3 regions of the Halomonas sp. LES1 genome follow, and region 1 is predicted to be linked to each of the others. Evidence: riboswitches for the same ligand, from Rfam matches in the RefSeq annotation. Region 1 holds a riboswitch; each other region holds the start of a gene.
The links. Region 1 has a riboswitch for thiamine pyrophosphate ahead of tenA (thiaminase II). Riboswitches for the same ligand answer to the same signal wherever they lie in the genome.
Positions count from the first base shown of each region.

Region 2: another riboswitch for thiamine pyrophosphate. It lies ahead of thiM (hydroxyethylthiazole kinase); the one in region 1 lies ahead of tenA (thiaminase II).
Region 3: another riboswitch for thiamine pyrophosphate. It lies ahead of thiO (glycine oxidase ThiO); the one in region 1 lies ahead of tenA (thiaminase II).

Region 1 covers NZ_JAVRGC010000001.1:840,507-850,688, forward strand. Annotated here, with positions in the region: gene RM463_RS04115 (glucan biosynthesis protein) at 182-1,735, shown strand; gene mdoH (glucans biosynthesis glucosyltransferase MdoH) at 1,722-3,635, shown strand; TPP riboswitch at 3,677-3,800, shown strand; gene tenA (thiaminase II) at 3,873-4,541, shown strand; gene RM463_RS04130 (putative sulfate exporter family transporter) at 4,676-5,713, opposite strand; gene RM463_RS04135 (choline dehydrogenase) at 5,970-7,601, opposite strand; gene RM463_RS04140 (TRAP transporter substrate-binding protein DctP) at 7,815-9,050, shown strand; gene RM463_RS04145 (TRAP transporter small permease) at 9,050-9,643, shown strand; gene RM463_RS04150 (TRAP transporter large permease) at 9,655-10,182, shown strand, end outside.
Region 2 covers NZ_JAVRGC010000004.1:154,856-165,037, reverse strand. Annotated here, with positions in the region: gene RM463_RS11105 (thioesterase family protein) at 1-218, opposite strand, end outside; gene RM463_RS11100 (L-carnitine dehydrogenase) at 218-1,174, opposite strand; gene RM463_RS11095 (3-keto-5-aminohexanoate cleavage protein) at 1,171-2,079, opposite strand; gene RM463_RS11090 (TSUP family transporter) at 2,279-3,040, shown strand; gene RM463_RS11085 (serine hydrolase) at 3,157-4,575, shown strand; gene RM463_RS11080 (DMT family transporter) at 4,688-5,563, shown strand; gene thiE (thiamine phosphate synthase) at 5,604-6,218, opposite strand; gene thiM (hydroxyethylthiazole kinase) at 6,208-7,029, opposite strand; TPP riboswitch at 7,062-7,160, opposite strand; gene nhaD (sodium:proton antiporter NhaD) at 7,207-8,673, opposite strand; gene RM463_RS11060 (CBS domain-containing protein) at 8,808-9,416, shown strand; gene RM463_RS11055 (hypothetical protein) at 9,595-9,762, shown strand; gene RM463_RS11050 (ATP-binding protein) at 9,789-10,182, opposite strand, start outside.
Region 3 covers NZ_JAVRGC010000001.1:321,702-331,883, reverse strand. Annotated here, with positions in the region: gene pgsA (CDP-diacylglycerol--glycerol-3-phosphate 3-phosphatidyltransferase) at 1-97, opposite strand, end outside; gene uvrC (excinuclease ABC subunit UvrC) at 167-1,981, opposite strand; gene RM463_RS01640 (response regulator) at 1,991-2,638, opposite strand; tRNA gene RM463_RS01635 (tRNA-Ala) at 2,851-2,926, shown strand; gene ggt (gamma-glutamyltransferase) at 3,083-4,822, opposite strand; gene RM463_RS01625 (thiazole synthase) at 5,017-5,835, opposite strand; gene thiS (sulfur carrier protein ThiS) at 5,835-6,062, opposite strand; gene thiO (glycine oxidase ThiO) at 6,059-7,156, opposite strand; TPP riboswitch at 7,215-7,335, opposite strand; gene RM463_RS01610 (hypothetical protein) at 7,475-7,780, opposite strand; gene argF (ornithine carbamoyltransferase) at 7,861-8,787, opposite strand; gene RM463_RS01600 (Grx4 family monothiol glutaredoxin) at 8,952-9,296, shown strand; gene rnt (ribonuclease T) at 9,386-10,054, opposite strand.

The DNA of each region.
Region 1 (10,182 bases):
GCTCCCCAGGTGATTGCCCCCATACGGGGAACGATCTCGGCACGACACTGACCAACACTCCAGCATCCGCTATCCTGAATCCAGATAGCGGCACCTCAAAGAATAATAACGATATACAACATGGCCCCCCCGGACCGGCTTGCGCAGGGATTGCCGGCGGGATCCCGAGGAGAGTCACCGCATGACATCGCTGATCCGCTTCCTGGCACTCTCGCTGGGCGCGGCACTGGCCATGGAAGCCAACGCCACGCCCGAGACCGAGGAGGCACTGTTCGACACGATCACCGCCCGCGCCGAGCGCCTGGCCGAGTCCCCTTACCGCGCGCTCGCCAACGAACAACCGGCGGCCCTGGCCGAACTCGACTACGACGCCTATCGCCAAATCCGATTCCGCCCCGAGCGATCCCTGTGGCATGACAGCGAGGGGCTGTTCGAGGTGCAGCTGTTTCATCCGGGGTTCCTCTACGACCACCCGGTCGCTCTTAACCTGGTCGCGCCGGACGGCGAGGTGCACCATCTACCCTTCGACGCGTCTCGCTTCCGCTACGAGGACGACGCGGCCCACCTGGCGGAGCTGGAGTTCGACGACCTGGGCTATGCCGGTTTCAGGCTCCACTATCCGCTGAACAGCGGTAACTACCGCGATGAATTCATGGTGTTTCTTGGCGCCTCCTACTTCCGGATGGTCGGCAGGAAGCAGGGCTACGGACTCTCGAGTCGCGGCCTGGCCATCGATACGGCCTCACCGCAGGGCGAAGAATTTCCCGCCTTCCGCGAGTTCTGGCTGGTCGAGCCCGGCCCCGAGGCCACGCGCATGACCGTGTATGCCCTGCTCGACAGCCCCTCCATCACCGGTGCTTACCGCTTCGATATCGCCCCCGGGAGCCAGACCGTCGTCGATACCGAGGCGCGGCTGTTCGCCCGGGAAGACATTGCCAAGCTAGGCGTGGCCCCGCTGACGAGCATGTTCATGCACGGCGATATCGCCGCTTATCCGTCCGACGACTATCGGTTGCGGGTCCACGATTCCAGCGGCCTGGCCCTGCAGACCGGCAGTGGAGAGCGCATCTGGCGTCCACTGAGCAACCCGGAGACGCTGCATCTGTCGAGCTTTCAGGACAGCGCGCCGCAGGGCTTCGGCCTGGTTCAGCGACCACGCCACTTCGACGCCTACCTGGACGCCGAAGCCCGCTACGAGGCGCGTCCCGGCGAGTGGGTGACGCCCCTCGGCGATTGGGGAAAGGGACACGTCGAGCTGGTCGAGATTCCATCGGACAGCGAGACCAATGACAACATCACCGCCTACTGGGTCCCCGAGCGCCCCCTCGAGGCCGGCCAGTCGCGTACCTTCCGCTATCGGCTACGCACCCTTGGTGTCACACCGCCGCACCAGCAGCTCGCCCACGTGATTCGCACCCGCCAGGGATGGGGCGCCATCCCGGGACAGAGTGACCCGCCTCCGGTCAGCCGACGCCATTTCATCGTCGACTTCCAGGGCCCTACCCTCCAGGGGCTCGATGATGACCAGCCAGTGGCGGTGCGACTGACGACCTCCAGCGGCGACATCCTCGAGCCGCGCGTCCAGCGTCTCCCGGATGGCGAGACCTGGCGCGCCGCCTTCCGCCTTGCCCCGGAAGGCGATGCCCCGGCCGATATGCGCCTGGCGCTGACCCTGCACGGCGAACCGCTGACCGAGACCTGGAGCTATGTCTGGTATCCCGATGAACGTCGCTGAGCCCGAGATCGCCAGGGTCCATGTCCCCTGGCGTCGCACCCGCCGGCTGGTCTTCGCCCTGCTGGTCGCCGTCACGACGGGCCTAGGCATGTGGACGATGTTCCGCATTCTCCACGTCGGGGGCCTGACCCCCTTGGAGTTCGCCATCCTGACGCTGTTCAGCATCACCTTCGGCTGGATCGCCATCGCCTTCTGGAGCGGCATAATCGGCTTCACGCTGACCCTCGCCGGCCGCGACCCCTTGAGTCTGGCCCGAGTGTCGTCGCCACGACGGCCCAGCGATGTCCACTCACGCACTGCCCTGGTGATGCCGATCCACAACGAGGATGTCGAGCGGGTCGCTGCCGGCCTCGAGGCGACCTGCCGCGACCTGTCGCCGATCCCCCTCGAGCACCACATCGAGGCCTTCGTGCTCAGCGACAGTACCGACGCGACCATCGTGATGCATGAAAAGGCCGTCATGGCGGCCCTGCAGGAGCGGCTGGCCGACCACTGCCGGCTCCACTACCGGCATCGCGACAGCAACGCCGGGCGCAAGGCCGGCAACCTCGGGGACTTCTGCCGGCGTTGGGGGCGATACTACGACTTCATGCTGGTACTCGACGCCGACAGCGTGATGAGCGGCGATACCGTGCTCGAGCTGATCGCTCAGATGGAGGCCAATCCGCGCCTCGGCCTGCTGCAGACGGTGCCGATCCCGGTCCGCCAGGATAGCCTGTTCGGCCGCGCCAACCAATTCGCCGCAGCGGTCTATTCGCCGATGCTCGCCACCGGGCTGAGCTTCTGGCAGTCCGACGCCGCCAACTACTTCGGCCACAATGCCATCCTGCGCGTCGAGGCCTTCACCCGACATGCGGGCCTGCCCGAGCTGCCCGGCCGGCCGCCCCTCGGCGGCGACATCCTCAGCCACGACTTCGTCGAGGCAGCCTTGCTGCGCCGCGCAGGCTGGGAGGTGCGCATGCGCACCGACCTCGGCGGCAGCTTCGAGGAGATGCCGAGCCAGATCCTCGACTACGCCAAGCGCGATCGTCGCTGGGTCCAAGGCAACTTGCAGCACCTGCGCCTATTGGGGGGACGCGGCCTGCACATGCTCAGCCGCGTGCATTTTCTGTGTGGCGCCCTGGCCTATCTCTCCTCGCTGATCTGGCTGGCGATCCTGGTGGTGAGCACCATCGACGCCTTGATGCGTGCGCTGATCGAGCCCAACTTCTTCACCTCCAATGCCCAACTCTTCCCCGACTGGCCGATCGCCCCGCCCAACCTGATCATGCCACTGCTCGTCGGCACCCTGGCGATGCTGCTGATGCCCAAGGTGCTGGGCGTCTGCCTGGCCCTGAGACGGAGCCCGGCCCAGTACGGCGGGCGCGCCCGACTGGTGGCCAGCGCCCTGCTGGAGGCCATATTCGCGATGTTGATCGCGCCGCTGATGATGCTCTTCCACAGCCGCTTCGTGATCGAGGTGCTCAGCGGGCGTACCGTGACCTGGGATCCTCAATCCCGGGAGGGGCGCGCCCTGCCCTGGCGCGAAGCCCTGCGCCATACCTGGCCGGGCACCCTGGTCGGCGCCCTCTGGGCCGGCATTACCTGGTGGGTCACGCCGACCTTCTTCTGGTGGCTAACCCCGGTCTGGCTCGGCCTGCTGCTGGCCGCCCCGCTGGTGCGATGGAGCAGCAGCCTGTCCCTCGGCCGGGGGCTACGCCGACGGGGCCTGCTGCTGGTGCCCAGCGAGACCTCCCCGCCCCCCGTGCTATGCGAGTCTCCCCCGCCGCTGAAGATATTCCGTGGTGGCGAACCCTCGTCACCGCCGAGAGAGCGTCACTGCGATATGCCAACCCAGTCTTTCATTCACTACAGGGCCGAGCCGCCGACCACCGGGAAGCGGCTTACCCTGGATGAGTGAGGCCAGAGATGTTCGTCAACTACCAACCTGCTAGACTGGTCTTTCGCTTGACGGGGTGCCGGTGGAACCGGCTGAGATCGCCATACGACAATCACTGTCGCCACGGCGAGGCCCGTTGAACCTGACCCGGCTAGTACCGGCGTAGGAATCAAGCGGTAGCCAGGCCACCTCTCTGTCCCTACCCTCCGCCTACGCCCTACCTCATATGCCGGATGTCTTATCCTGACTGGAGGCATGATGGGCTATCGATTCAGCGATCTTACGCAGGCCTGCCAAAACGACTGGCGCGCCTATATCGAGCACGACTTCGTGGCTCAGCTCGCCGCCGGCACCCTGCCGGAAGAGGCATTTCGTCACTACCTGAAGCAGGACTACCTGTTTCTGATCCACTTCGGGCGGGCCTATGCGCTGGCGACCTACAAGAGCCGCGACATCACCGAGCTGCGCCATAGCCTGGATGGCCTGAAGACCATCATCGATGTCGAGCTTGGTCTGCATATCGACTACTGCCGCGAATGGGGCATCTCGGAGGCCGACCTGGCCGGCCTGCCGGAAGCCCGGGCGACCATGGCCTATACCCGCTATGTACTGGATACCGGCAACCGTGGCGACCTGCTCGACATGCATGTGGCCCTGGCCCCCTGCCTGGTCGGCTACGGGGTCATCTCCCAGTGGCAGGCCGAGCAGCCCTTCACCGTTCGCGGTGAGGACAACCCCTTCGAGAAGTGGTTGCAGATGTATGCAAGTGACGAGTTCCAGGCCGCCATGCACGACGAGATCGCCTGGCTCGACGCCCGCCTGGCCGATGTCACGCCCGAGCGGTTCGAGCAGCTGGCCACCATCTTCCGCGACGCCACCCGCCTGGAGGTCGACTTCTGGCAGATGGGGCTGGACCTCGCCGACTGACTCCTCTCTGAGCATGACGCCGTCTCATCCGGTGCCATGAAACGATCACGCCGGCCCAGGGGCCGGCGTGATCGTTGTTACTCATCCCGTAATGTATCGGGTAGTGCCCGTAGCCGGGCGACCGGGGCCACGAATTAAAGGCTTACCAGGCCTGTCTGGATAAATACCAGCACCAGCAGCAGCAGGAACAGTGTCTCGGCTACCATCAGGATCACCGGCTTCCAGCCCACCACGGCCAGCTTCTGGAAGGATGTCTTGATACCCAGGGCGGCGATGGCAGTGACCAGGCACCAGCGCGACATCTCGGTGAAGCCATCGACCACCACCGGAGGAATCCACCCGAGGCTGTTAACGATCACCAGGGCGACGAAGGCCACCAGGAAGCTCGGCAGCATCGGCACCTTTTGATCGCCCCCCTCTTCCTGACGCTCACGGCGAAACAGGAACATGAACACCATCACCGCCGGTACCAGCATGGCCACGCGCAGCAGCTTGACGAAGGTCGAGACATCGCCGGTATCCTGGGAAATCATGTAACCGGCACCCACCACCTGGGCCACATCATGGATGGTGCCACCGAGGAAGATCCCCGCTTCCGTATCACTGAGTCCCAATACCCCTACAATCAGCGGATAGGTGACCATCGCCAGGGTGGAGAGCGTGGTCACGCCGGCCACCGTCATGATGGTGTTGCGTTCATGGGTAGCGTTACGCGGCATCACCGCCGACAGTGCCAGCGCGGCCGAGGCCCCACAGATCGCCACCGAACCACCGGTGAGCAGCCCCATATCGCGATCAAGCCTCAGCAGGCGTGCCATGACCGCACCAAAGGCGATGGTGAAGGCCACTCCGCAGATGACGGTCAGCACCGGGCCGATCCCTAGCTCGGCGACCTCCTCGATGGTGATCCGCACCCCCAGCAAGGCCACACCGAGGCGCAGGATAGTCCGCGCCGAGAACTCAACGCCGGCCAGGCAGCGCCCCTCCTCGGAGAGGAAGTGCAGGGTCATGCCGAACAACAGCGCGTATAGCAGGGTTGGACCACCATAGTGATCGGCGATGAACGTCGTGGCCAAGGCGATAGTGATGCAGATCAACACACCCGGCATTCTTTGCTGAAAGGCATCCATCAGACGCGTCGGGGAAAACCTGGAGACTTCGAGACTGGACATGAAAGTTACTCCCTCGGCGGTCTGGGCCAGACCAGATTGCCGCCTTTGTCGACAGGGGGCGCCCAACAGGGTAAGCGTCCCGCTTATTATTGGAATCATCGGCTCGAGTCGGCCTGAATCCTGGCCGCACCCGCTGGGTATGGGGCTCGTGCGCAGGCGGAATGCACATGGTGGCCCTCATGGCGCATGGTGCCTCGACCACCCTGTCAGAGTTAGCGCCAGTTGATGGACGTGGTTGAGACCAACCACTTGCCTCTCAGGCGGCGCCACACGTTACCCCATGCGACACCTTGATCATGTCGGCCGCCTTCTCAGCGATCATGATGGTGGGCGCATTGGTGTTACCGGAGACGATCACCGGCATGATCGAGGCATCGATCACGCGCAAACCTTCCAGGCCATGCACACGCAGCTGATCATCCACCACCGACATGGTGTCCTGCCCCATCTTGCAGGTCCCCGCCGGATGATAGATGGTCTGGCTATACTGGCGGGCCGCATCGAGAAGCTCCTCATCACTCTGGTACCGAGTCCCGGGCACATACTCCTCGGTGATAACCTCGGCCAGCGGCAATTGCTCGGCGATACGTCGTGCAACCTTGATCGCATCCACAGCAACACGACAGTCCTCCTCCGTGCTCAGGTAGTTGGGCTGGATCGAGGGGTAGACTCCAGGGTCTGGACTGGTGATACGGATTGACCCGCGACTAGTGGGTCGCAGCTGACAGACCGAGGCTGTAAAAGCGGAGAAGGGGTGCACACCTTCAGCCGGCTTGTCGGCAGACAGCGGCTGCATATGAAACTGGATATCCGGACGCTCCAATCCATCCCGCGACCGGGTAAAGACGCACACTTGGCTGGCGGCAAGGGTCAGGGGGCCTTTGCGAGTCAGCGCATACTGAGTGCCCACCGCCAGCTTCCTGAGCGGGTGGCGCACCTCGTCATTGAGCGTTCGACAGCGCGTCTTGAACACCAGCCGGATCTGCAGGTGATCCTGAAGGTTCTCCCCCACACCGGGCAGCTCATGGAGGCACTCGACACCGACCTCGCTCAGATGCTTAGGATCGCCGATACCCGAGCACTGCAGGATCTGGGGCGAGCCGATCGCGCCGCTGGACAGCAGCACCTCGCGATTGGCCCTCACCCGCTGCACCTGTCCCCCCTGGTGATATTCCACCCCCACCACGCGCTTGCCTTCCAGCAGCAGCCGCTGGCAGTGAGCACGCTTGATTAGTGTCAAGTTGTTGCGCCTTAGCGCCGGGCGCAGAAACGCCTTGGCCGTCGAGCAGCGGAAGCCCTTGTAGGACGTCTGCTGGAAATAGCCGACTCCTTCCTGGGTCGCCCCGTTAACATCGGGGTTCTCGGGAATTCCTGCTGCCTTGGCTGCCTCGATAAAGCGCTCGGCAATCTCACGCCGTAGCCGCAAGTCCGACACCTTCAACGGCCCCCCGGTGCCGTGGAACGCGTCGGCGCCACGCTCCTGGCATTCGGATTTCTTGAAGTACGGCAACACCGCGTCGTAGTTCCAACCAGTGTTGCCGACCGCGGCCCAGTCGTCGTAGTCCTCACGCTGGCCGCGAATGTACAGCAGCCCATTGAGGGAACTCGACCCGCCCAAGACCTTGCCACGGGGCCACTGCAGCCGGCGCCCCTTGATGCCCTTGTCGGGATCGGTCAAGTAGCACCAGTCGGTGGCCGGGTTGTGCATGGTCTTGAAATACCCCACTGGGACATGAATCCAGGGGTTCCAGTCGGCTCCGCCGGCCTCCAGCAGCAGCACCGACACCTCAGGATTCTCACTAAGGCGATTGGCGAGGACACAGCCCGCCGAGCCGGCACCGACGATCACGAAGTCGTAGGCGCTTTGCGTTGGAGTTGTTGATTTCATTGCAATCCACCATTTATTTGAGACTTTTTGTCTCAATTATGCTGATACAAAAAAATCAAACGGTCAATATCGATACAAAAAAACTCAATTTTCTTGATCTGCAACAAAACGCGCTCTATGGTGAGGCCAGTGGCTCGCTTGAATTAACATGCCATCTGCGCGAGACCACCCGCATCCCCAAAGATCAACCACAAGATTCGGGAGCAACGCCTCATGACTTCCTCTCAGTCCAACCGTCTCGGCCTCTCGCGGCGCGACTTTCTCAACATCTCTGGGCGCTTCGGTGTGACCTCGACGCTACTCGCCGCCGGAGGCCTTGGCGCTGGCCTCACTGCCAGCGGCCTGGCCCGAGCCGCCGAGTCAGAGCAGAAAAGGCGATACCAGAGTGAGCCGAAGTTCCAACTGCGCTTCGGCGCCTCAGGCTTCAACGAGCGCAATCTCGACCTTCAGAAGTCCGGGCAGCTATTCTTCGCCCGGGACCTCGAGGAGCGCACCAACGGCGCCATTCGGGTCGAGTTCATGGGCAGCAATGAGGTCTGCAACCAGCTCGACTGCGTCAGCAAGGCCCAGCAGGGCATCGTCGATATCTTCTCCGCCTCTACCCAGAACTCTGCGGGCGGCGCGCCCTATCTGAACGTGTTGGACTTCGCCTACATGTTTCCGACCGTCGCCTCGATGTTTCACTTCTTCTACGACCAGCGCAGCGAGACGCTGTTGAGGGAACCACTTCGCCAGCGGCACAACCTGCAGTTCCTGTTCACCCACTGCGACCTGCGCGGGCTGATGATGGGGCTAAACTGGGCCGACAAGCCGTTGGTCACCAGTCTGGAAGAGCTTCAGGGCACCAAGAACCGCGTCACCGGCACTCAGATGGGACGCATCGCCATGGAGCAGCTGGGCCTGAACCCGGTACCGGTGGCCTGGGAGGAAACTCTCGACGGCCTGCGCCAGGGCCTGCTCGATGGCGCCGAGACCTGGATGAGTGCGGTCGCCTATGCCGGCATGGCGCCGGTAGTCTCCCAGGCGGTCGACCTGCGTTTCTTTGCCGGTACCGAGCACACGGCAATGAACCTGTCCAAGTTTGAAAGCCTGGGCAGCGAGCTGCAGGAACAGGTAATGGAGTCGGCGTATGCCGCACAGATCTTCACCCAGGGTATGAACGAGGCCGGCCGCTACCAGATTGTCGGCGCTACCGAGCATCCCGCCGCAGGCACCGTGTTTGCCGAGAATAATGTGCGGGTCGCCCCCCTATCTGATGAGATCCGCGCCCAGGCCGAACAGCTGTGCGCTCCGGAGTTCAACCCCGAGCCCTGGGAGCAGTGGCGCGAGCGCCTCAATGCCTGGGCAGGCGGCGTGGACATCTACCAGGAGATCCATACCATCGCCCGGGAGATTCCCCGCGACATGGCCGCGGTCAACGTGGCGCCGAAGCGCTGGTGGAGGGTGTAATGACTGCCCGCGATACTTCCCATACCGCACAGGGGACGCCTACGGGCGCCCCGCTGCTCCGTCGGCGGCCGGCCTGGCTCGTGCCGATGAAGTGGCTCGACGACCACCTGGAAAAGGCGATCATCCTTATCGCCTATAGCGGAATGGCCGGGATCATCTTCGTCGAGGTCATCCGGCGCTTCTTCTTCAATCTGCAGGCGCCCTGGAGTACCAGCATTCCGGTGCTGCTGTTCCTGTGGCTGACCTGGTTCGGTGCTTCGCTCAACGTCAAGCAGCGCACCCACCTGTCGCTCAACGAGATTCGCATGCGGCTGCCCTACGTCGGCCAGTTCCTGTGCCAGATTCTGGACGCCGTGCTATGGATCGTCTTCGGCGCCCTGGTGATCAACTTCACCATCGACCAGGTGCAGCTGGCGCACATGAACTTCGCCATCGTGCCCGGCACCAACAGCGTCATGCAGTGGTGGTTCTACCTTGCCACGCCCCTTGCCTGGACACTGATCATCATCCGCGTGCTGCAGAACCTGTTCGTTGACGTATGCCGCTTCAGGCGTCGCGAACCCTTCAACCTGCAACCCTCGATCATGGACTAGGAGATATCGACATGACGGACGGACTCATGATCGGCCTGGTCACGGCCGGTTGCACTACCATTTTCCTCCTCGGCGTACCGATCTTCCTGGTCATCGGCCTATGGGTGGTCGGGACCAGCCTGATCATCGACTTCACCCTGGCCAACATCGGCGTCACCCTGTTCCAGGGCCTTAGCTTCTTTGGCCTGCTGGCCCTGCCACTGTTCATTCTGACTGGCGACCTGATCAACGCCGCCGGCATCGCCAAACGTCTCTCCGACTTCGCCTATTCGGTGCTTGGCTGGCTGCGCGGCGGGATGGGCATGGCCACGCTGGGCGCCTGTGGCCTGTTTGCCGCCATTTCCGGCTCCAATGCCGGCACCACCGCGACCATCGGCTCCATCATGCAGCCCGAGATGATCAAGAACGGCTACGACGAGCGGTTCTCCGCGGCCACCGCCGCCTCGGGGGGCACCGTCGGCATCATCATCCCCCCGAGCATCATCTTCATCGTCTATGGCTTCATGATGAACCTGTCGATCAGCGACCTGTTCATCGCC
Region 2 (10,182 bases), on a different contig from region 1:
CTCAGTGGCTGCCCCTCGTGGGCCTCGCGGCGATAGCAGAGGTGGGTCTCCAGGGTGTAGATCGTATAGCCGTGGCGCTCGCGTCCTGCGGCGTCCAGGCCGATATGATCCATCAGCGCCTCCAGCGCCAGGGAGAACACCCGGGCATACTCGGCGTCGTTCATGTGGCCGTTGTAGTCGACCCACTCCGATGCGACACGGCTCTCCAGGATCACCATCAGATGCGTCCCTCGAGGCCTTCGGCCTCGGGCCAGTACTTCTGCACCAGGTCGAGCAGCTCGACCAGGAAGTCATCGCGACGGCGATCGAGTTCGGCGACCGGCCGGCCGGCGGCCTGATGCTCACAGCCATCGACCACCTTGTCGATCAGCTCATCGGTGAGCTCGGGAGCTTCCAGCTTGGTCCACGGCAACTTCAGCGCCGGGCCGAACTGTTCGAGCATATGCCGCATGCCCTGCTCGCCACCGGCCAGATGGAAGGTCAGGAAGGTGCCCATCAGTGACCAGCGCAGGCCGCAGCCGTAGACCACGGCGGCATCGATCTCCTCGGTGGTGGCCACGCCATCGTTGACCAGGTGCAGCGCCTCGCGCCACAACGCCTCCATCAGGCGGTCGGCGATATGCCCCTCGATCTCGCGACGCACCACCAGTGGGCGCATGGCCAGATCCTGGTAGAGGGCCTGGGCGGCCTCGATCTGGACTGTCTCGGTAGCCTCGCCGCCGACCAGCTCCACCAGCGGCAGCAGGTAGACCGGGTTGAAGGGGTGAGCGACGATCACCCGGCCGGGCGCCTTGGCGCAATCCTGCTGAAGATCGCTGGGCTTGAAGCCGGACGTCGACGAACCAATGATGGTCTCCGTCGCCGCCGCGGCATCCAGGGCCGCGAGGATCTCGCGCTTCAGCTCGAGGCGCTCGGGGACGTTTTCCTGGATCAGGTCGGCGCCCTCGACGGCTTCTTCCAGGCCTGCGACGAAGCGCAGCCGCTCGGGGCTCGCCCCTTCGGCCAGGCCGAGCTTCTCGAGGGAGCTCCAGGCGTTGTCGACGAAGGCGCGGGTGCGGGCTTCGGCCTCGGGCGCCGGGTCGAAGGCGACGACATCCCAGCCCTGAGCCAGGGCCCGGGCGATCCAGCCGTTACCGATGACGCCGGTGCCAATGACACTCAGTTGCTGGCTCATGCTTCACCTCCCACGACCTTGCCGGTGCTCGGGTCGCGCAGCTTGAGGTGCGCGCGAGTCTCGGCCGGGGTCATGACACGCCCGCCCAGGGTCTCGATAAGGTTGCCGGCCTTCTCGACCAGGCCGCCGTTGGTGGCCAGCACGCCCTTCTCGAGGTAGAGGTTGTCTTCCAGGCCGACCCTGGCGTGGCCACCCAGCATCATCGCCTGGGCCACCATCGGCATCTGGTGACGGCCGATGCCGAAGGCCGCCCAGTTGGCGTTCTGGGGCAGCTTGTTGCGCATGGCCAGCATGGTTTCCGGGTCGGCCTCGGCGCCCCAGGGGATGCCCAGGCAGAGCTGGTAGAGCGGGTCCCCGTCGATCAGCCCCTCCTGCTGCAGCTGGCGGGCGAACCAGACGTGGCCCAGGTCGAAGCACTCCAGCTCCGGCTTGACGCCGGCGGCCTGTACCAGGCGGGCGTGCTCGCGCAGCCAGTCGGCGGTGTTGATATAGACCATGTCGCCGAAGTTGAGGCTGCCGCAGTCCAGGGTGCACAGCTCGGGCAGCAGTTCGCCCACCGGCTCGTGGCGCTGGGCGGGCGTCTGGATATCGGTGCCCGGGCCGCCGCGGGTCGGGTCCTCGACATCGGGGATCCAGTCGCCACCGCCGCCGGCGGTGATGTTCATGACGATGTCGACGTCCGCCTCGCGAACGCGCTCCATTACTTCACGGAAGTGGTCCAGGGAGTGGCTGATGCCGCCGGTCTCCGGGTCGCGCACGTGGATATGCGCAATGCTGGCGCCGGCGCGAGCGGCCTCGATGCAGTTATCGGCGATCTGTTGCGGGGTGACCGGCACATTGGGGTTCTTGCCGGTGGTGTCGCCGGCACCGGTGACGGCGCAGGTCAGAATAACGTTGCGGTTCATGCTCCGCTCCCTGTGTTGGAGGATTTGACCCGCATAGTGTGGCCAGCCATCGATACACATTGTTGGCGTTAAGCGACATTTGATTGATTAAACACGACGGTTGTGGGAGCTGGCGCGGAACATGGTCAATAAATAAGGGCCTGCGGAGCGCTTTCTCGCTACCCTTGGACGCCGCAATAAATCCTCCCCGGGAGCCCCAATGCTGCTGCTCGACCTGCTTTCGCCGCTCTCCGCCGGCATCAATCTGCTGCTGATCGTGATCTCCGTGTTTACCTCCGCCTTTACCGCGGCGGTAGGGGTTGGCGGCGGGTTGCTGCTGATCATGGCCCTGGCCCAGGTGATGCCGGCGGCGGCGCTGATCCCGGTGCACGGCATGGTGCAGACGGGCTCCAATGTCGGGCGGGTAGCGCTGACCTGGCGTCATGTCGACCGCAAGGTGATTGCGGCCTTCCTGCCCGGGGTGGTACTGGGTGCCCTGGCGGCGGCCTGGCTACTGATACGCCTGCCTGCCGGGTTGCTGGAGCTGTGTATCGCCGCCTTCGTGCTCTATAGCTGCTGGGGGCCGGGCTTGCCCAGGCGTGCCCTCGGGCGGGTCGGGGTGTTGCTGGCCGGCGCCCTGACCACGTTGCTCTCCAGCCTGGTGGGTGCCAGTGGACCCATGGTGGCCGCCTTCATCAAGCAGGGTCAGGCCGACCGGCTGACCAAGGTGGCCACCTTCTCGGCCTGCATGAGCGCACAGCACCTGACCAAGGCCTTCGTGTTCGGCATGGCCGGCTTCGTGTTTCGCGACTGGCTGGGGCTGATGCTGGCCATGATCGCCTCGGGGTTTCTTGGCACCTGGCTGGGACTGCGCCTGCTCAGGCGGCTTTCGGATCACCGCTTCGATACGCTGTTCAAGTGGGCCCTGACGCTGCTGGCGTTGCGACTGGTCTGGCTGGGGGCGTCCCGGCTGATGGGGTGAGGGGATGGAGGACGCCTCTTTTTTTGGCAACTGACACTGTAAACTGGTGTCATGCTGGCCATAATGCCTTTAGAAACCTCAAAAAAAGCGCTTCGGGACATTCGAGGGAGAAGACTATGGTGACCGCGATCATGGCCATGGGCCGCTCACGGCTATTGGCGTTCGGGCTACTGGTGAGCCTGGCGGTGCTGCTGGCCGGGGTGGCGCAGGCCAACCCTCGCTATGCGGCCATCGTCGTCGATGTGGAAAGCGGCGAGATTCTGCATGCCGCCAACGCCGAGGAGACGCGTTACCCGGCCTCCTTGACCAAGATGATGACCCTCTACCTGCTCTTCGAGGCGCTCGAGGATCGTAGCCTGAGCCTGCATCATGCGCTGGCGGTCTCTTCCTATGCGGCCGGAAAGCCCGCCTCCAAGCTCTATGTAAAGGCGGGCTCGACGATCCCGGTGGAGACCGCCATCGAGGCGCTGATCATCAAGTCGGCCAATGACGTGGCCGTGGTGGTGGCCGAGGCGCTGGGCGGTAGCGAGGCCAACTTCGCCCGCATGATGACCGACAAGGCGCGCGAGCTGGGCATGAGTCGCACCACCTTCCGCAACGCCAACGGTCTTCCCGACGCCGGCCAGACCACCACCGCCCGCGACATGGCGACCCTGTCGCTGCGTCTGATGCAGGACTTCCCTCAGTACTACCACTACTTCTCGCGCACCAGCTTCGACTGGAAGGGCAAGACCATCACCGGGCACAACCGCCTGCTCGACAACTATGCCGGTGCCGACGGCCTGAAGACCGGCTTTATCCGCGCCTCGGGGTTCAATGTGGCGACCTCGGCGGTGCGCGACGGACGTCGGCTGGTGTCGGTGGTCATGGGAGGCTTTACCGCGGCCTCCCGCGACGCCCATATGGCGGACCTGCTGAACCGCGGTTTCGTGCGGGCCTCGCTGTTCGGGCGCGGTGACTGGGTCGCCCAGGCCGACTTCTCGGGTGAGCGCATGGATCTGCCCCGGGCGGCACCGGTGCCGAGCCGCACGCTGCCGTCGGCTCCGCCGGCCGTGCAGGTGGCAAGCCGCCAGACGCCTGAGCCAGCCGCTCGGGTAACGCGTCGTCTGCCACCCGAGCCGGCGGTCCAGGTGGCTAGTCTGGAGGCGCCCGAGCCGCTGCCCCGCGCGGCCTCGGCGTTGCCCGAGACCGCCCAGGGCTCCGCCAACGACCCGATCCGCGAACTGATCAGTCAGGCCGATGCACCGGTCAGCCGTACCACCCAGCGCCTCGAGCCGCTGGGGCCCAGCGGCAGCTGGGGTATCCAGGTCGGCGCCTTCAGCAGCCCCGACAACGCCCGCAACCTGGCCGGTCGTGCCGCCGACCGGCTGGCCAGCGACCTGGCCAATGCCCGCGTGGATGTTCATGAGGTACCCGGGCCGCAATCCCTGTTCCGCGCTCGCCTGGTCAACCTCGACGAGAACCAGGCCTATCGCGCCTGTCGAAGCCTGGTTCGGGATGGCATCGACTGCATGGTGGTCAACGCCACCCTCTAGTTCTTGCCGTTCGTCTGCGAACCTTCTAGCCTTATCTCGATACCACCCCGTCGATCCCTGATCGACGGGGTGGTGCTTTTGTCATGCGGGACGATCGGGAAGGGGAGTCGCGATGTCTGAGTCGTTCAAGGGAATCGGCTTGATGTGCCTGGGGGTGCTCTGCCTGGCGCTGGGGGATGCCATCACCAAGTGGCTGGGCGAAGTGCACTCGCCGCTGCAGATCATCTTCTTTCGCACCCTGGTGTCGCTGCCGCTGATCGCGCTGATCGCGCGCTTTAACGGTGGCCTGCGTACCCTGAGCACTCGGCGTCCCGGTGTGCATCTGCTGCGTGGCCTGATCTTCACCGGCACCATGATCTGCTTCATGTGGGGGCTGACCCTGCTGCCCCTGGCCGAGACGACCGCCATCGCCTTCGCCGCCCCGCTGTTCGTCACCCTGCTCTCGGTACCGCTGCTGGGTGAGCGGGTCGACCGGCCGACACTGCTGGCCACCACGCTGGGCTTTGTGGGCGTGCTGGTGGTGGTGCGACCGGGTGGCGAGAGCTTCCAGCTGGGGGCCCTGGTGGTGGTCGGCGCGGCGGTCTTCTACGCGCTGACGATGATCACCGCGCGGCGTTACGGTAGCCGCGAGCACCTCTGGGCGCTGGTCTTCTACAGCACCCTGGTGCCGCTGCTGGTGTCTGCCACGACGCTGCCGTGGGTGTGGCAGATGCCGGCGCCCCTGCACTGGCCGGCCTTCCTGATGGCGGGCTTCCTCGGCGTGGGCGCGATGACCGGCCTGACCCTGGCCTTTCGCTACGCACCGGCCGCCCTGGTGGCGCCCTTCGACTACACCGCGCTGCTATGGGCGGTGCTGCTGGGGTGGTGGTTCTGGGACGAGGTGCCGGACCTCTGGGTCTTCGTCGGCGGCAGCCTGATCATCGCCAGCGGCCTGGCGATCGCCTACCACGAGCGGCGCACCTCGCTCGCGCGGCGCCCGACCGCCTGACCCAGGCATCAGGCGGGGCATGATTCAGTCGGGGCATGATTTAGTCGGGATAGAAGGCGCGCGCCGCGGCCTCCGGGTCCGGCATGCCGCAGATCGCCGAGATCACCGCCAGGCCCTGGGCGCCGGTCTGGCGTACCGCGGCGGCATGTTCCGCCTTGAGTCCGCCGATCGCCACGCTGGGCAGGGGACTGGCCGCCACCAGGCTGGCCAACCCTTCGAACCCCAGGGGGGCGGCATGGTCGTGCTTGCTCGGGGTGGCGAAGACCGGGCCAAGCCCCAGGTAGTCGAGACGCTCGACATCGAGGCGGGCCATCTGCTCCAGGGTCTGCACCGAGAGCCCCAGGATCGCCTGTTCCCCCAGTGCCGCTCGGGCCGCGGCCACCTCGCCGTCGTCCTGACCGATATGCAGGCCGTCGGCGCCGCTCTCCACCGCCACCGTCAGGCGGTCATTGATGATCAGCGGCACGCCGCTGCCGGCAAGGGCCGCCTTCAGTCGCCGGGCCTGGTCGATCAGCTCGCCGTCATCGGCATGCTTGTCGCGCAGCTGTATCACCGTGGCGCCACCGCGCACCGCGGCCACGACGGTCTTCTCCAGGCCATGGTCGGCGCACAGGCTCGGGTCGGTAACGAGGTACAGGGAAAGATCAAGGCGCATCGGACACCTCCAGGGTGGGCAGGGTGACAAGCTGGTCGTGGTCGAGGGCGTAGAGGGCATCGAGGAAGGCCACCGAAAAGCTGCCGGGGCCGCTGGCCACCTCACCGGCGCGGCGCCCCGCCTCGCCGTAGCAGGCGAGTGCCGCCACGCTGGCGGCGAAGGGATCCTCGGCCCCTGCCAGGAAGGCGGCCACCACCCCGGTGAGGGCGCAGCCCAGGGTGGTGACCCGGGGCATCAGGGGATGACCACCCGGCACCCGGGCCAGGTGCCGGCCATCGGTGACCAGGTCGACCTCACCGGTGACCGCTACCACCGCCGCGGTGCGCCGCGCCAGGGTGATCGCGGCCTGTTCGGCGGCCTCGATGGGGTCGCTGCTGTCGACCCCGCGACCGCCACTGCCCTGACGCTCCAGGGCGAGGATCTCCGAGGCGTTGCCGCGGATCACCGTCGGTCGATGTTCCAGCAGGCGCTGGCCTGCCTCGCGGCGATAAGCGGTGGCACCCACTGCCACCGGGTCGAATACCCAGGGCTTGCCCGCCAGCTGCGCGGCCTCGGCGGCCTCCTCCATGGCGGCCAGCCAGTGGGGAGAAAGGGTGCCGATGTTGATCGTCAGCGCATCGGCCAGCGCCGCAAACTCGGCGGCCTCCTCGCGGGCATGCACCATGGCCGGCGAGGCGCCCAGTGCCAGCAGCACATTGGCCATGGGATTCATGGCCACCAGATTGGTGATGTTGTGAATCAGCGGCGCCCGCTCGCGCAGGCGTACCAGGTGGGCGGCGGGGTCGATCGGTCCGCGGATGGCGGTAGTCATCATTCCTCCCGGGCGCGGGAGGTGCAGTCGCCGGGGTGGGCTGCACGACTCCCTACGCCGGCATGATCCGGGTCAGGTTCCAAGGGTGCGTCTCAACCGCGGTGGATGCCGCGGCGCCCCTGTCGTGGGCATCACTATCCCTGCCCCGGATAAGCCTGTAAAGCCCGTGCATCGATCTTAAAACAGGGAGTGATTGATCATCAGGTGCGTCGCCACGCTGGCCGCATAGCCCAGGGCGATGGCGGGCGCCCAGCGTAGATGGCCGGCAAAGGTGTAGATCCCGCGAGCCTGTCCCATCAGCGCCACGCCGGCGGCGGAGCCCATGGAGAGCAGGCTGCCACCGACACCGGCGGTCAGGGTGATCAGTAGCCAATGGCCCTCGGACATGTCGGGTGCCATGGAGAGCACGGCGAACATCACCGGAATGTTGTCGACGACCGCCGAGACGATGCCCAGCACGATGTTGGCCCACAGTGGGTTCCAGCCACCGTAGAGCGTCTCCGAGAGAAGTGCCAGGTAGCCCATGAAGCCCAGTCCGCCCACGCACATCACCACGCCATAGAAGAACAGCAGGGTGTCCCACTCGGCGCGGGCGATACGGCTGAAGATATCGAAGGGCACCACGCTGCCGAGCTGCTCCAGCTTCTTCCAGTCACCGCGCTGGGCATAACGGGTGCGCTTCCTGTCCAGTGAACGTGGCAGGCTGCGGCGCAGGAAGTAACCGAAGAACTGCAGCAGGCCCAGGCCGAACATCATGCCCATGGCCGGCGGCAGGCTGAGCACCGAGTGGCACAGCACCGAGATGGCCACGGTGAGCAGGAACAGCAGGATGATGCGCCGCGCACCACGCTTGAGCCACACCTCCTCGGTGAGGGTCGGAGGCTTGCGGTTGCGAATGAAGAAGTTCATTACCAGCGCCGGTACCAGGAAGTTGACCAGCGAAGGTGCCAGCAGCTGGAAGAAGGCGCCGAAGGGTAGCTGGCCGGCCTGCCACACCATCAGCGTGGTGATGTCGCCGAACGGGCTGAAGGCGCCCCCGGCGTTCGATGCCACCACCACATTGATGCAGCAGAGCCGGATGAAGCGGTCGTCGCCCTCGGCCACCTTGAGCACCACGGCGCACATCAACATGGCGGTGGTCATGTTGTTGGCGATGGCCGAGATCCAGAAGGCGAGGCAGCCGGTGATCCAGAACAGGCTGCGGTAGCTGAACCCCTTGCGTACCAGCCAGGCGCGCAGCGCATCGAATACCCGGCGCTCCTCCAGGGCGTTGATATAGGTCATCGCAACCAGCAGGAAGAGCAGCAGTTCGGTGTATTCGAGCAGCGTTTCGCGAAAGGCCGTCTCGGCCTGTTGGGGCAGTCCGGCACTGGTGTAGGCCCAGGCCACCAGCGCCCAGATCAGGCCGGCGGCGACCAGCACCGGCTTCGACTTGCGCATGTGCAGCAGCTCTTCGGACATGACCAGGGCGTAGGCGAGCACGAAGAGTGCCACCGAGATCACGCCGACCCCTGAGCCAGTGAGATCGAGGGGGCCGGCGCTGGCCATGGCAAGAGAGGGTATGGCCAGGCAGCAAAAACCAAGAAACAGAAACGCGCCGAGGCGGTAAGGCGCTTGGCGGAGGGCGTTCAGGGGAGATGTCATGGTGGCAGTGAAGCGTCGAGGAAGAGGGGGCAGCATGATAGCTGTTCTAGCCTTAAGGCTGCCTTAAGGGAGTCCTGTGAATGTAAATAAATGAATGCCGGTGGTACCCATTTACCCCGCACAGGAGTAATCCCATGAACCAGTTACACGCTTCCTTCATGCCTCTCAGTCGGCTCGAGGCAGCCCCGCGGCTGGCTACCCCTGCCCGGGATGGGTTCAGCGTATTGAATCCTGCCCTCGAGATGCTCACGGACTTCTTGCGGGTGGCTCCCCGCACGATTCGGGCCGATGCCGATGTCAATGAGGCCCACTTGATGATGCGCCATGGTGGATTTCGCCTGCTATTGGTCACCGATGATCAGCAGTGTTGCATCGGCGTGCTGGCAGCCCGTGAGGTCATTGGTGGTCGTCGCATCACGCTTGCCCAGCAACAGCATGGTCTCTCGAGCGATGAGGTGACCGTGGGCATGATCATGACACCCTGGCAGAAGCTCTCGGCCATGCCGCTGGAGCAGCTTGCCACTTTAACCATTGGCGACCTGCTGCTATCACTGGAATCGATGACCGACCAGCACCTGCTGGTGACCGAGCGCGATCAGCAGGGAAGCCTGCGAATTCGTGGCCTGGTCTCGGCGGCTGATATTCGACGGGCCGTCGGGCGGACGGAGAGCGCAACGCCAGAGGTGGCAACGGCGAATAGCTTTGCAGATACCTACAGGATGATGATGGGACATGATCTGTGAGGCAGTGGATGACCTTGGCACAGGCCATGTCGCGATAGGTATTGGCGGTGTTTCAGCGAAGCTATCGCGAGGATGCTCAGGACGCTGTCGAGTTCTTGACGACGAAGGCGCCTTCTCTGTCGACGGCGGAATCGCAATCACAAGCATGAAGGCTGTGAGCCTTCGAAAGGAGGGGGCCATGATCAAGGCACTGTTCTGGTGTTTCCTGGTGCTGCTTTTTCAGCTAGGGCTGCTGCACTATGTCGACAGGCGCGTATTGGGGATGACGTTCGGTGGGGACGAGGCTGGGGGCGAGAAGACAGTGTCGACCGATGGGGAGCCGCAAGCGTCGTTGGCTGACGAGTAGGGGGAGGTTGCGGAGGGACGCGAAGCTCAGGCGTCCCGGGGCAGCATCGCCACGACACGCAGCCCACCCCCGGGGGCGGGTCCGAGATCGAGCGTGCCGCCGTGGCGGGCCAGCAGGCGCTCGACGATGGATAGCCCCAGGCCGGCACCGGCTCCGGGGCCGACGCGATGGAAACGCTCGGTGACGCGCTCGCGCTCCGCGGCGGGGATTCCCGGGCCCTGGTCATCCACCTGCAGCATCAGATGGTCCGTATCGTCCTCCAGGGCCACCGTCACCCGGCCGCCGTCCGGGCTATAGCGCAGGGCGTTGCCGACCAGATTCTGCACCAGGATACCGATGGCGCCCGGCTCGGCGGCCAGTTGCCAGTCATCCGCCTCGTCGGCGACAAGGTCCAGGGTCTGGTTTCGCTCGATGGCCAGC
Region 3 (10,182 bases), 520 kb from region 1:
CCAGGGGCATGCTCCAGGAGAGTGGCAGATAGAACAGCACTACCAGCAGCGGGATGAAAGCGATACGGGCCAGGGTAAGGATATTCGGAATGTTCATCGCGCGAAGCTGTCCTTGCCGGTGAGAGGGGCGTTGAGCGTTGGCGTATTCTATCCCCCTTGGCGAGCATCATCCATGCAGAGCTTGATGGATCGTCTCGGCCAGGGTGGCGCTGATGCCCGGCACACGGGCCAGCTCGTCACGCGTCGCCTGCTTGACCCCCTGCAGTCCGCCGAAGAAGCGCAGCAGCTCGCGTCGGCGCTTGGGGCCCACGCCCGGGATGCCTTCGAGGGTCGAGGTGCGCCGCTGCTTGTCTCGTCGTGTGCGGTGACCGGTGATGGCGAACCGGTGCGATTCATCGCGGATATGCTGAATCAGGTGCAGGGCAGGGGAGGAGGGCTCCAGGTTCAGCGTCCTGTCCACGGTCTCCAGAAATAACGTTTCCAGGCCCGCCTTGCGGGTGGTGCCCTTGGCCACGCCGAGAAGCGCCACGCCGGTGACTCCCAGCGACGCCAGTACCTCGCGGGCCATGTTGAGCTGCCCCTTGCCGCCATCCACGACGAGCACGTCCGGCGTCTGCCCTTCGCCCTCCTTCAGGCGACGAAAGCGGCGGGTGAGCGCCTGCTGCATGGCCGCGTAGTCATCGCCCGCCGCCACCCCTTCGATATTGAAGCGACGATAGTCCGACTTGCGGGGACCGTTCTCGTCGAACACCACGCAGGAGGCGACCGTGGCCTCGCCATGGCTGTGACTGATGTCGAAGCACTCGAGCCGCGCCGGCGCGGTTGCCATGCCCAGGGCGTCGCGCAGTGCATCGAAACGTTGCGCAAGCTGGTTGTGATTGGCCAGCTGGGCGGCCAGCTGCTGTTCGGCGTTGGTGAGGGCCAGCTCCTTCCACTGGGCGCGATGCCCGCGCACCTGATCGGTTAGCCGCACTCGGCGGCCGGCCTTTTCGGCCAGCGCCTGGGCGATCAGTTCGGCATCCGGGACGGCGTGACTGGTGATCACCTCTCGAGGAATCTCCCGGGCCTGGCCCAGATAGTACTGGCTGATGAAGTCGCCCAGCAGCGCCTCTTCCGGCAGGTCGAGGCCATTGGCGGGAGCATGATGGCGCGCGCCCAGCAGCCTCCCCTGGCGGATGGCCAGTACCGAGATGCATAGTGCTCCGGGGCGGCTGGCCAGCGCGAAGGCGTCGGCATCGCCATCGCCGGTATCCACAAACTGGCGCTGCTGCAGTTGCCGCAGCTGCTGGATCTGGTCGCGCAGGCGGGCCGCCTCCTCGAAGGCCAGTTCACGGCTGGCGGCTTCCATCGCGGCGGTGAGCTCTCGGGTGACCTGTTCGCTCTTGCCTTCCAGGCACTGCACGGCGTGCTCCAGATCGCGGCGATAGTCGGCCTCGGAGATGTATCCCACGCATGGAGCGCTGCAGCGATCGATCTGGTACTGCAGGCAGGGTCGCGAGCGGTGGGCGAAGACGCTGTCCTCGCAGTTGCGAATGCGGAATATCTTCTGCATCAGCGAGAGACTGTCGCGCACCGCGTGGCTGCTGGGGTAGGGGCCGAGATAGCGCCCGTCATCTCGGCGCTGGCGAACCCGCTTGTACTCCAGCGCCGGAAAGGGGTGGCGGTCGGTGACAAAGACGAAGGGGTAGGACTTGTCGTCGCGCAGCAGGATGTTGTAGGGCGGCCGCAGCTCCTTGATCAGGGTCTGCTCGAGCAGCAGGGCCTCGGTCTCGCTGTTGGTCACCGTGACCTGGATATCGGCGATACGCGCTACCAGTGCCTGGGTCTTGGCGTTCAGTGCACCACGAAAATAGCTGGCGAGCCGCGCCTTGAGGCGGCGCGCCTTGCCAATATAGAGCGTCTCCCCGCCCTGGTCGAACATGCGATAGACGCCGGGGGCCTCGCTGACGCTGGCCAGGAAGCGGCGATGGTCAAAGGTCATCTGGCGAGGTTACTGCATGGTGGAGAAGCCTTCCACCAATCCATGGCGCAGGCCCAGGTGGGTAAGCTCGACGTCCGACTTGACGCCCAGCTTCTCGAAGATGCGGTAGCGGTAGGTGTTTACCGTCTTGGTGCTGAGAAAGAGTCGGTCCGAGATGTCGGCGACCTTCTGGCAGTTGATGATCATCATCGCCACCTGCATCTCTCGGGAGGAGAGCTCATCGAAGGGGTTCTCGGGTGAGTCGATCCGCGACAGCACCAGGCGCTGGGCCACGTCGGGGCTGACATAACGGTGGCCCTGGAAGACCTCGCGGATGGCACCGACCATCTCCTCGTGCTGGGAACCCTTGCTGACAAGGCCTCGAGCCCCTGCGTCCAGCAGCCGCTGGGCGAAGCTGTCCTCCAGCCAGGCGGTGAGCACCAGGACGCGGGTATCCGGGAGGGCGCGGGTGATCTTGCGCGTGGCCTCGAGACCGCCGATACCTGGCATGCGAATATCCATCAGCACCACATCGGGCTTGAGGCGCCGGGCCTGGGCGATGGCTTCTTCGCCGCTGGCCGCCTCGCCGGTGACCCGCAGATCCTTTTCGGCATTCAGCAGATGGGCAAGGCTGGTTCTTATCAAGTGGTGGTCATCGGCAATGAGTACCTTGATCAATTTGATTCGCTCCTGAACGACTCGACGGCAGCAAACTGGCTCATCGCATGATGTAGGGGTAACCGTTGGTGACAAGCCTGCCACACAGGGTGGCGGCGAGAAAAGACTACTTAGGTTGCTATACAAAATGGTGGGCAAACAGAAAAAAGAGTTGACGATGGCCTCATGTCACCGTATTATCTGCCCCGTTCTCGCAACGGCGAGATCGGTGTGGGGCCTTAGCTCAGCTGGGAGAGCGCAACACTGGCAGTGTTGAGGTCAGCGGTTCGATCCCGCTAGGCTCCACCAACAAGATTCAATGAATCAGCCGCCTGGCGCACTGCGTCAGGCGGCTTTTTCGTGGTCGATCGTGTGTGGTCGATCGAGGGTGCAACATGGCCCCTGGCATGGGGATACGCCGACAGAGGCTGTTGCCCCCGGCACGACGGCCGGGGGTGGCGTGGCTTATAGTCCGATGGCGGAAGAGGTGGAGCGGCGAGGGTCGGCCCCACCGTAATACATCCCGTCCTCGATCAGGATCGACTGGGCGGCACCCATGGCCGATTGCTGGCTGATGGTGTGACCGCGCTCCCTGAGCAGTTCCAGCGTATCGGGGCTGAAGCCGGCCTCGGTGCGGATTTCGTCGGGCAGCCACTGGTGGTGCATGCGCGGGGCGCTGACCGCCGACTGGATGTTCATGTCGTGGTCGATCACGTTCATCAGCACCTGCAGGGTGGTGGTGATGATCCGCGAGCCCCCGGGGCTGCCGGTGATCAGGTAGTTCTTGCCGTCGCGCTTGACGATGGTCGGGGTCATCGAGGAGAGCATGCGCTTGCCGGGCTCCACCTTGTTGGCCTCACCACCGATCAGACCGTAGGCATTGGGGACGCCGGGCTTGGCCGAGAAGTCATCCATCTCGTTATTGAGCAGAAAGCCGGCACCGTCGACCACGATGCCCGAGCCATAGCTGAAGTTGATGGTATAGGTGTTGGAAACGGCCAGGCCATTGTCATCCACGATGGAGAAGTGGGTGGTCTCGTTGGATTCGTAGTCGACCGGGTTGCCGGGGGCAATCTCGGCGCTGGGGGTGGCCTGTTCACCGATCTGGGCGCGCAGCTCGGCGGCGTACTCCTTGGAGGTGAGCCCGGCCAGCGGCACATCCACGAAGTCGGTATCACCGAGGAACTCGGAGCGATCGGCATAGGCGCGTTTCATGGCCTCGGCCATCAAGTGCATGCTCTCGGCCGAGCCGAAGCCCATTTCGCCGATGGGGTACTCCTCCAGGATGTTGAGCATCTGCACGATATGGGCGCCGCCGGAGGAGGGCGGGCTCATGGCGTAGATGTCGTGCCCCCGGTAGGTACCGTGGCTGGGTTCGCGAATCACCGGCTGGTAGCCGGCCAGATCCTCCTGGGTGATCAGGCCGCCGTGCCGCTCCATTTCGGCGACGATCAGGCGGGCGGTTTCGCCTTCATAGAACTCCCGGGCCCCCTCCTCGGCGATACGCTTGAGGGTGGCGGCGAGGTCGGGCTGCCGGAATAGCTCGCCGACCTGATAGCCGCTGCCGTCCTCCTTGAAGAACTTGGCCATGCTGGCATCCCAGGCCTCGAAGCGGCCGCGGGTATCCTGCAGTCCCTTGACGAAGCGCGGGGGGACGGCAAAGCCCTCCTCCGCCAGGCGTATGGCCGGTTCCAGCGCCTCGGCAAGGCTCAGGGTGCCATGCTTCTCTAGCGCCAGGGCCAGGCCGGCCACGGTGCCAGGCACCCCTGCTGCCAGGTGGGTGAAGCGTGAGCGTTCGGTGACCGCTTCGCCATCCTCGTCCTGGAACATGGTCTCGGAGGCTGCCGAAGGTGCGGTCTCGCGATAGTCGATGGCGATGACCTCGTCACTCTCCTCATCGGAGATCAGCATGAAACCGCCGCCCCCGATATTGCCGGAGCGCGGCTGGGTGACCGCCAGGGCAAAGCCGGCGACTACCGCTGCGTCCACGGCGTTGCCGCCATCCGCGAGCACATCCCGGGCTACCTCGGAGGCAAGAAAGTGACTGGTGGCCACCATGCCGTTGCGACTCTCCTGAGGATGGAAACGCTCACCCTCGAGAATGGCTTGTTGGGAGAAGGCGGCGGGAGAGGTCAGCAGGCTCGCCGAGAGGAGGGCGATGGTCAGGGCTCTGGGCGCAGGGGGCGTCAGAAAGCGAGTGCTCATTGTAGTGTTCCTTGTTTTGGTGAGCAGAGTGGCAGCCTCGTGTGTGGGGTACGCCGTTGGGTTCTGCCCTCATCGCCAGCCTGTGGCGATCGAAGGCAGGAACGATCGGCGGCCCCCGGGCCGCCCATTCAGTTAGGTTCGATAGTCTGCTGCTGTCAAACCGGCGAGCGTGATGACGCTCGCCGGTGGTCGTGTCAGGGGGTGGCGTGCCAGAAGGGCTGGCCCAGGGTCGGCGTGCTGGGGCTGGCGGTCTGGCGTCGCTCCATCAGGCCGGCGAGATAGGCCTCGCGACCCGCCTCGATGGCGCGGGCGAAGGCGGCCGACATCTGTGCCGGGCGACGAGCCTTGGCCACGGCGGTGTTGAGCAGCACGCCATCGAAGCCCATCTCCATGGCTTCCGCGGCCTGGGAAGGCGCCCCGAGGCCGGCGTCGATGATCATCGGCACGTCGATACGCTCGCGCAGGGTGCGCAGGGCGTAACGGTTCATCAGGCCGCGCCCGGTCCCGATCGGTGCCCCCCAGGGCATCAGCGCCTGGCAGCCCGCCTCCTGGAGACGCTGACAGAGCACCAGGTCGTCGGTGCAGTAGGGCAGCACCTTGAAGCCCTGCTCGATCAGTTCCCGAACGGCTTCCAGCAGGCCGAAGGGGTCGGGCTGAAGGTTGTAGTCGTCGCCGATGACCTCGACCTTGATCCAGGGTGTGTCGAAGAGTTCCCGGGACATCTCGGCGAGCGTGATGGCTTCCCGGGCAGAGCGACAGCCGGCGGTGTTGGGCAGCAGCTGGCAGCCGCTTTCTCGCAGGATCTGCCAGAAGGCATCGCCGTCGCCACCGGCGTCGCCGCCGCCGGGGTTCTGGCGACGCAGCCCCAGGGTCAGCATGGCGCAGTCGGCGGCCTCGATGGCCTCCTGCATCACCTGTGGCGACGGGTAGAGGGCCGTGCCAAGCAGGAAACGGCTGCTGAAGCACTCTTCATAGAGCACCAGCGCATCGTCATGGGTTGAGTGGGTGTGCATCAGCCGCCTCCTACCGGGGCCACGATATCGATACGATCATCCTCGCCGAGGGTGCGCTCGGACCAGGTGGAGCGCGGCGCGAAGGCATCGTTGATGGCCACGGCAACGCGACGCTCGCCATAGCCCCACGCCTCCAGGGCCTGCGCCAGGGGGGTGCCTTCGGGGAGCCGAGCGGGCTCGCCGTTGAGGCTCAGGGTGATCTCATGCATGGGGTCACTCGCTTTCACGATAGGGTCTCCTGTGGGACGGGGCCGTCCAGTAGGTCGGCGAAGGGCTTGTCACCTTGGCCCCGGATCTCGCTCAGCAGATGCTCCACCACTGCCGGGGCAAGCAGATAACCGTGGCGAAACAGTCCATTGGCGCTGATCAGCCCATCACTTAGGGTAACCCGGGGCAGGTTGTTGCGGAAGGCGGGGCGCAGGTTGACGCCCTGTTCGAGGATGCGCGCCTCGGCGAAGGCCGGTGACAGGGTATAGAGGGCGCTGGAGAGCTCCAGCGAAGACTGCAGCGATATCGGTGAGCGATCCTCGCTTTCGATGGAGGTGGCGCCGATCACGAAGCGCCCATTGGGCTTGGGGACCACATAGAGCTGGTAGCGCGGGTGCATCAGGCGCACCGGCCGCGTCAGCGTGATCTCGCTGGTCGTCACATGCAGTGTTTCGCCGCGCACGCCGCGCAGGGTGGGGTGGTTGGGCTTGGCGCCATGGCCACGGCAGTCGATCACCAGGTCGAAGCGGTGTCTTCCCGCCGGGGTGGCCACTTCGCCGGGATGCACTTCCACCGGCGTATGGGCATGGCACTCGCCGCCCAGCTCACGAATCGCCCCCAGCAACCCTGTCAGCAGCTCGCGGTTATCCAGGTGTGCTTCATCGGCAAGAAACAGACCGTGGCGAAAGCGGGTCAGATCGGGCTCCAGATGATGGATGGCGCTGCCATCCAGTTCCTGATAGAGGGCGCCTTCCCCCAAGGTATCGGCAAGGTCGCGGCGGAACTGGATCAGCTCGTTGCCATCCTGGGGATGGGCAACCACCAGGCTGCCGTGTTGATGCCATAGCCCGGGCGCCTGCAGCTCCTCTAACCAGGTGGGCCAGCGATCGAGAGCCATCTGCCCCATCTCATAGACACTGTGCTCGCTGACAACCGTTTCGGCCAGGGGAGCGACCATGCCGGCGGCGGTCCAGGCAGCGGCGGGCGGCGTATCCAGGTCGCCTGCATCGTAGAGGCTGACGGCATGGCCGTCGCACAGCAGGCGCCAGGCTGTCAGCCGGCCGAGCAGGCCGGCGCCGGCGATGGCGATGCGGCGTTGTGGGGTGGCGTTCATGAGGTGCATCCGGCGGTTGGCGGTGTGGAGATCAGACTGGATGCAGGGTAGGGGCGGGCTGGGGCACGAGCTTGTTCCCTCCGCAGGCATCAACCTGATCAGGTTCAACGGGTTCGGCCGTACCGATCTCAGCCCCTTGATACCGCATGACGGTGAGAGGGGCGCCCCGACAAGAGCTGCCAACATAACCAAGAAGGCCCGCCGACGCAATCGAGCGTCGGCGGGCCTTGGTCATTGATGTTCATCGCGCCTCTCCGGGGCATGGCCCTGGCGGCGACTGTGCTCCGCCGAGGAGAGGTGTTGCGGGTCAGGCTGGGTTCAGGCGCAGTCGGCGGCGCCCTCTCCGAACATGTCGAAGAGCAGTTCGCGCCCCATGCCGGTCAGCACGAAGCGGCGCTGGTCGTTCCAGGTAGCGGCCTCGCTGGACTCGAGTATGCGCTGACAGACCGACCATTCGTGGCTGTCGCTCTCCAGCGTTTCCAGCGCAGTGGGGTCGAGGCCACGATGGGGGACGGTGACGGTTTCGAGCACGTGGCCCTGGCGATAGAGCAGGGCGGCCATGTTGGCGAGGCATTGGCGCAGGCTGCGCTGCATCCCGAAGGTGTCGATCGAAGAGGTAGTCATGCGCCGCGTCTTCCTTGGTGGAAAGTGCTGCGGCGCAGTATACAACCTTGGTCGAATAAGACCAAGGTCTAGTAGTGGGGTTACGGCGCGTCGTGGACCTCGCCGAGGAGCAGGAACTCGATCAGTGCCTTCTGGGCATGCAGACGATTGCCTGCCTCCTGCCAGACCACGGCCCTCGGGTCGTCGAGCAGGGTCTCGCTGATCTCCTCGCCGCGATGAGCCGGCAGGCAGTGCAGGAACAGCACGTCCTGGTGAGCGCGATCGAGCAGTGATTCGGTGACCTGCAGACCGGCGAAGGCCGCCTCACGCTTGGCCTGCTCCTCCTCCTGTCCCATGGAGGCCCAGACATCGGTCGTTACCAGATCGGCGCCGGTCACGGCCTCGGCGGGGTCGCGCAGCAGGGTGACGCGATCGCCGGCGGCCTCGAGGATATCCTGGCGCGGCTCATAGCCTTCTGGGCAGCAGATGCGCAGCTGGAAGTCGAACTGGCGGGCCGCATTGATCCAGGAGTGGCACATGTTGTTGCCGTCGCCGATCCATACCGCGGTCTTGCCCTTTACGCTGCCGCGTAGCTCGGTCCAGGTCATCACATCGGCGAGCAGCTGACACGGATGGTAGTCGTCGGTCAGCGCGTTGATCACCGGCACGCTGCTGGCCTCGGCGAACGCCTCGAGTCCGGCGTGGGAGAAGGTGCGGATCATCACGATATCGACCATCTCGGAGAGCACGCGGGCGGTGTCGCCGATGGGCTCGCCCCGGCCGAGCTGGGTGTCGCGGGGAGAGAGGAACAGCGCATGGCCGCCGAAGTGTGCCATGGCGGTCTCGAAGGAGACCCGGGTGCGGGTCGAGGACTTCTCGAAGATCATCGCCATGGTGTGATTCGGGAAGGGAGTGTAGTTGGGCCCCTCCGCCTTGAGCGCGTTCTTTATGGTGATGGCGCGCTGAATCATGTTGCTCAGCTCTTCGGGGCTGGCATCCATCAGGGTCAGGAAGTGCCGAGTGGCCATGCGGTGCTCCTCGCAAAAGCGCTCATCCTAGCCAGCCGCCGGGGGATGCGCAACGCGTTGTGGATCAGTAGAATGGCTGTCACCAAGACCTACCGCCGGGATCAGGTATTGATCGTACCGGCATTCGCGACCTCTGTTGTCCGCTACACCCATAGGGAGACGCCATGAGCACCACCCTCGAGAACATCCAGCGCCAGATCGGCGAAAACCCGATCCTGATCTACATGAAGGGCACCCCGCAGCTGCCCCAGTGCGGCTTCTCCGCCCAGACGGTGCAGGCGCTGATGGCCTGTGGCGAGCGCTTTGCCTTCGTCAATATTCTGGATAACCCGGATATTCGGACCGAGCTGCCCAAGTACGCCAACTGGCCCACCTTCCCGCAGCTGTGGGTCGAGGGCGAACTGGTCGGCGGCTGCGACATCGTGATGGAGATGCACCAGAACGGTGAGCTCGAAACGCTGATCAAGGAAACGGCCGCCAAGCACAAGGACGACCAGCCGGAAGCCTGAAGCGATAAGCTAGAAGCCTGAAGAAAAACACCCCTGCAGCATGGCTGCGGGGGTGTTTGCTATGGGGCGGGCTTATGCTGCTTTCCAGCCTATGGCGCCTCTTCCATTCCCTGTTCGCGCTGGGTCTGGGCCCAGCCGCCGATCTCCTTGTAGCGATTGACCATGGCGCAGAACAACTCGGCGGTGCGCTCGGTATCATAACGAGCCGAGTGTGCCTCGCTGTTGTTGAATTCGATGCCGGCGGCTCGGCAGGCCCGGGCCAGTACCGTCTGGCCGTACATCAGGCCGGCCAGGGAGGCGGTATCGAAACTGGAGAAGGGGTGGAAGGGGTTGCGCTTGATGCCGGAACGGTTCACCGCGGCGTTGAGGAAGCCGTGATCGAACGCCGAGTTGTGGCCGACCAGGATGGCGCGGGTGCAGCCATGGGCCTTGATCGACTTGCGTATGGGACGAAAGATCTCGTTGAGCGCCTCGGTCTCGTTGACCGCCACCTGGCGACGCAGGGGGTCGTCGAGCCGGATGCCGGTGAAGTCCAGTGCCGATTGCTCGATGCTGGCACCCGCAAAGGGCTCCACGTGGAAGGCATAGGTCGACTCGGGGAGCAGGTAACCCTCGGCGTTCATGGTCAGGGTGACCGCGGCGATCTCGAGGATCGCATTGCGCTCGGAATCGAAGCCGCCGGTTTCCATGTCGACCACCACCGGCAGGTAGCTGCGGAATCGCTGTGCCATCAGGTCGCGGGCGATCGCCTCGCTCATGCACCTCTCCTTCGTGTTTGGCATTGATGTCACGGGCAGGCTGGCCGCGGCCCGGCTCGAGTCCGCGCAGTCTAGCAGCTCGCTCCCGTGAGGTCCCGTGGATGGGCGGTATTCGAGGCCATGCTGGC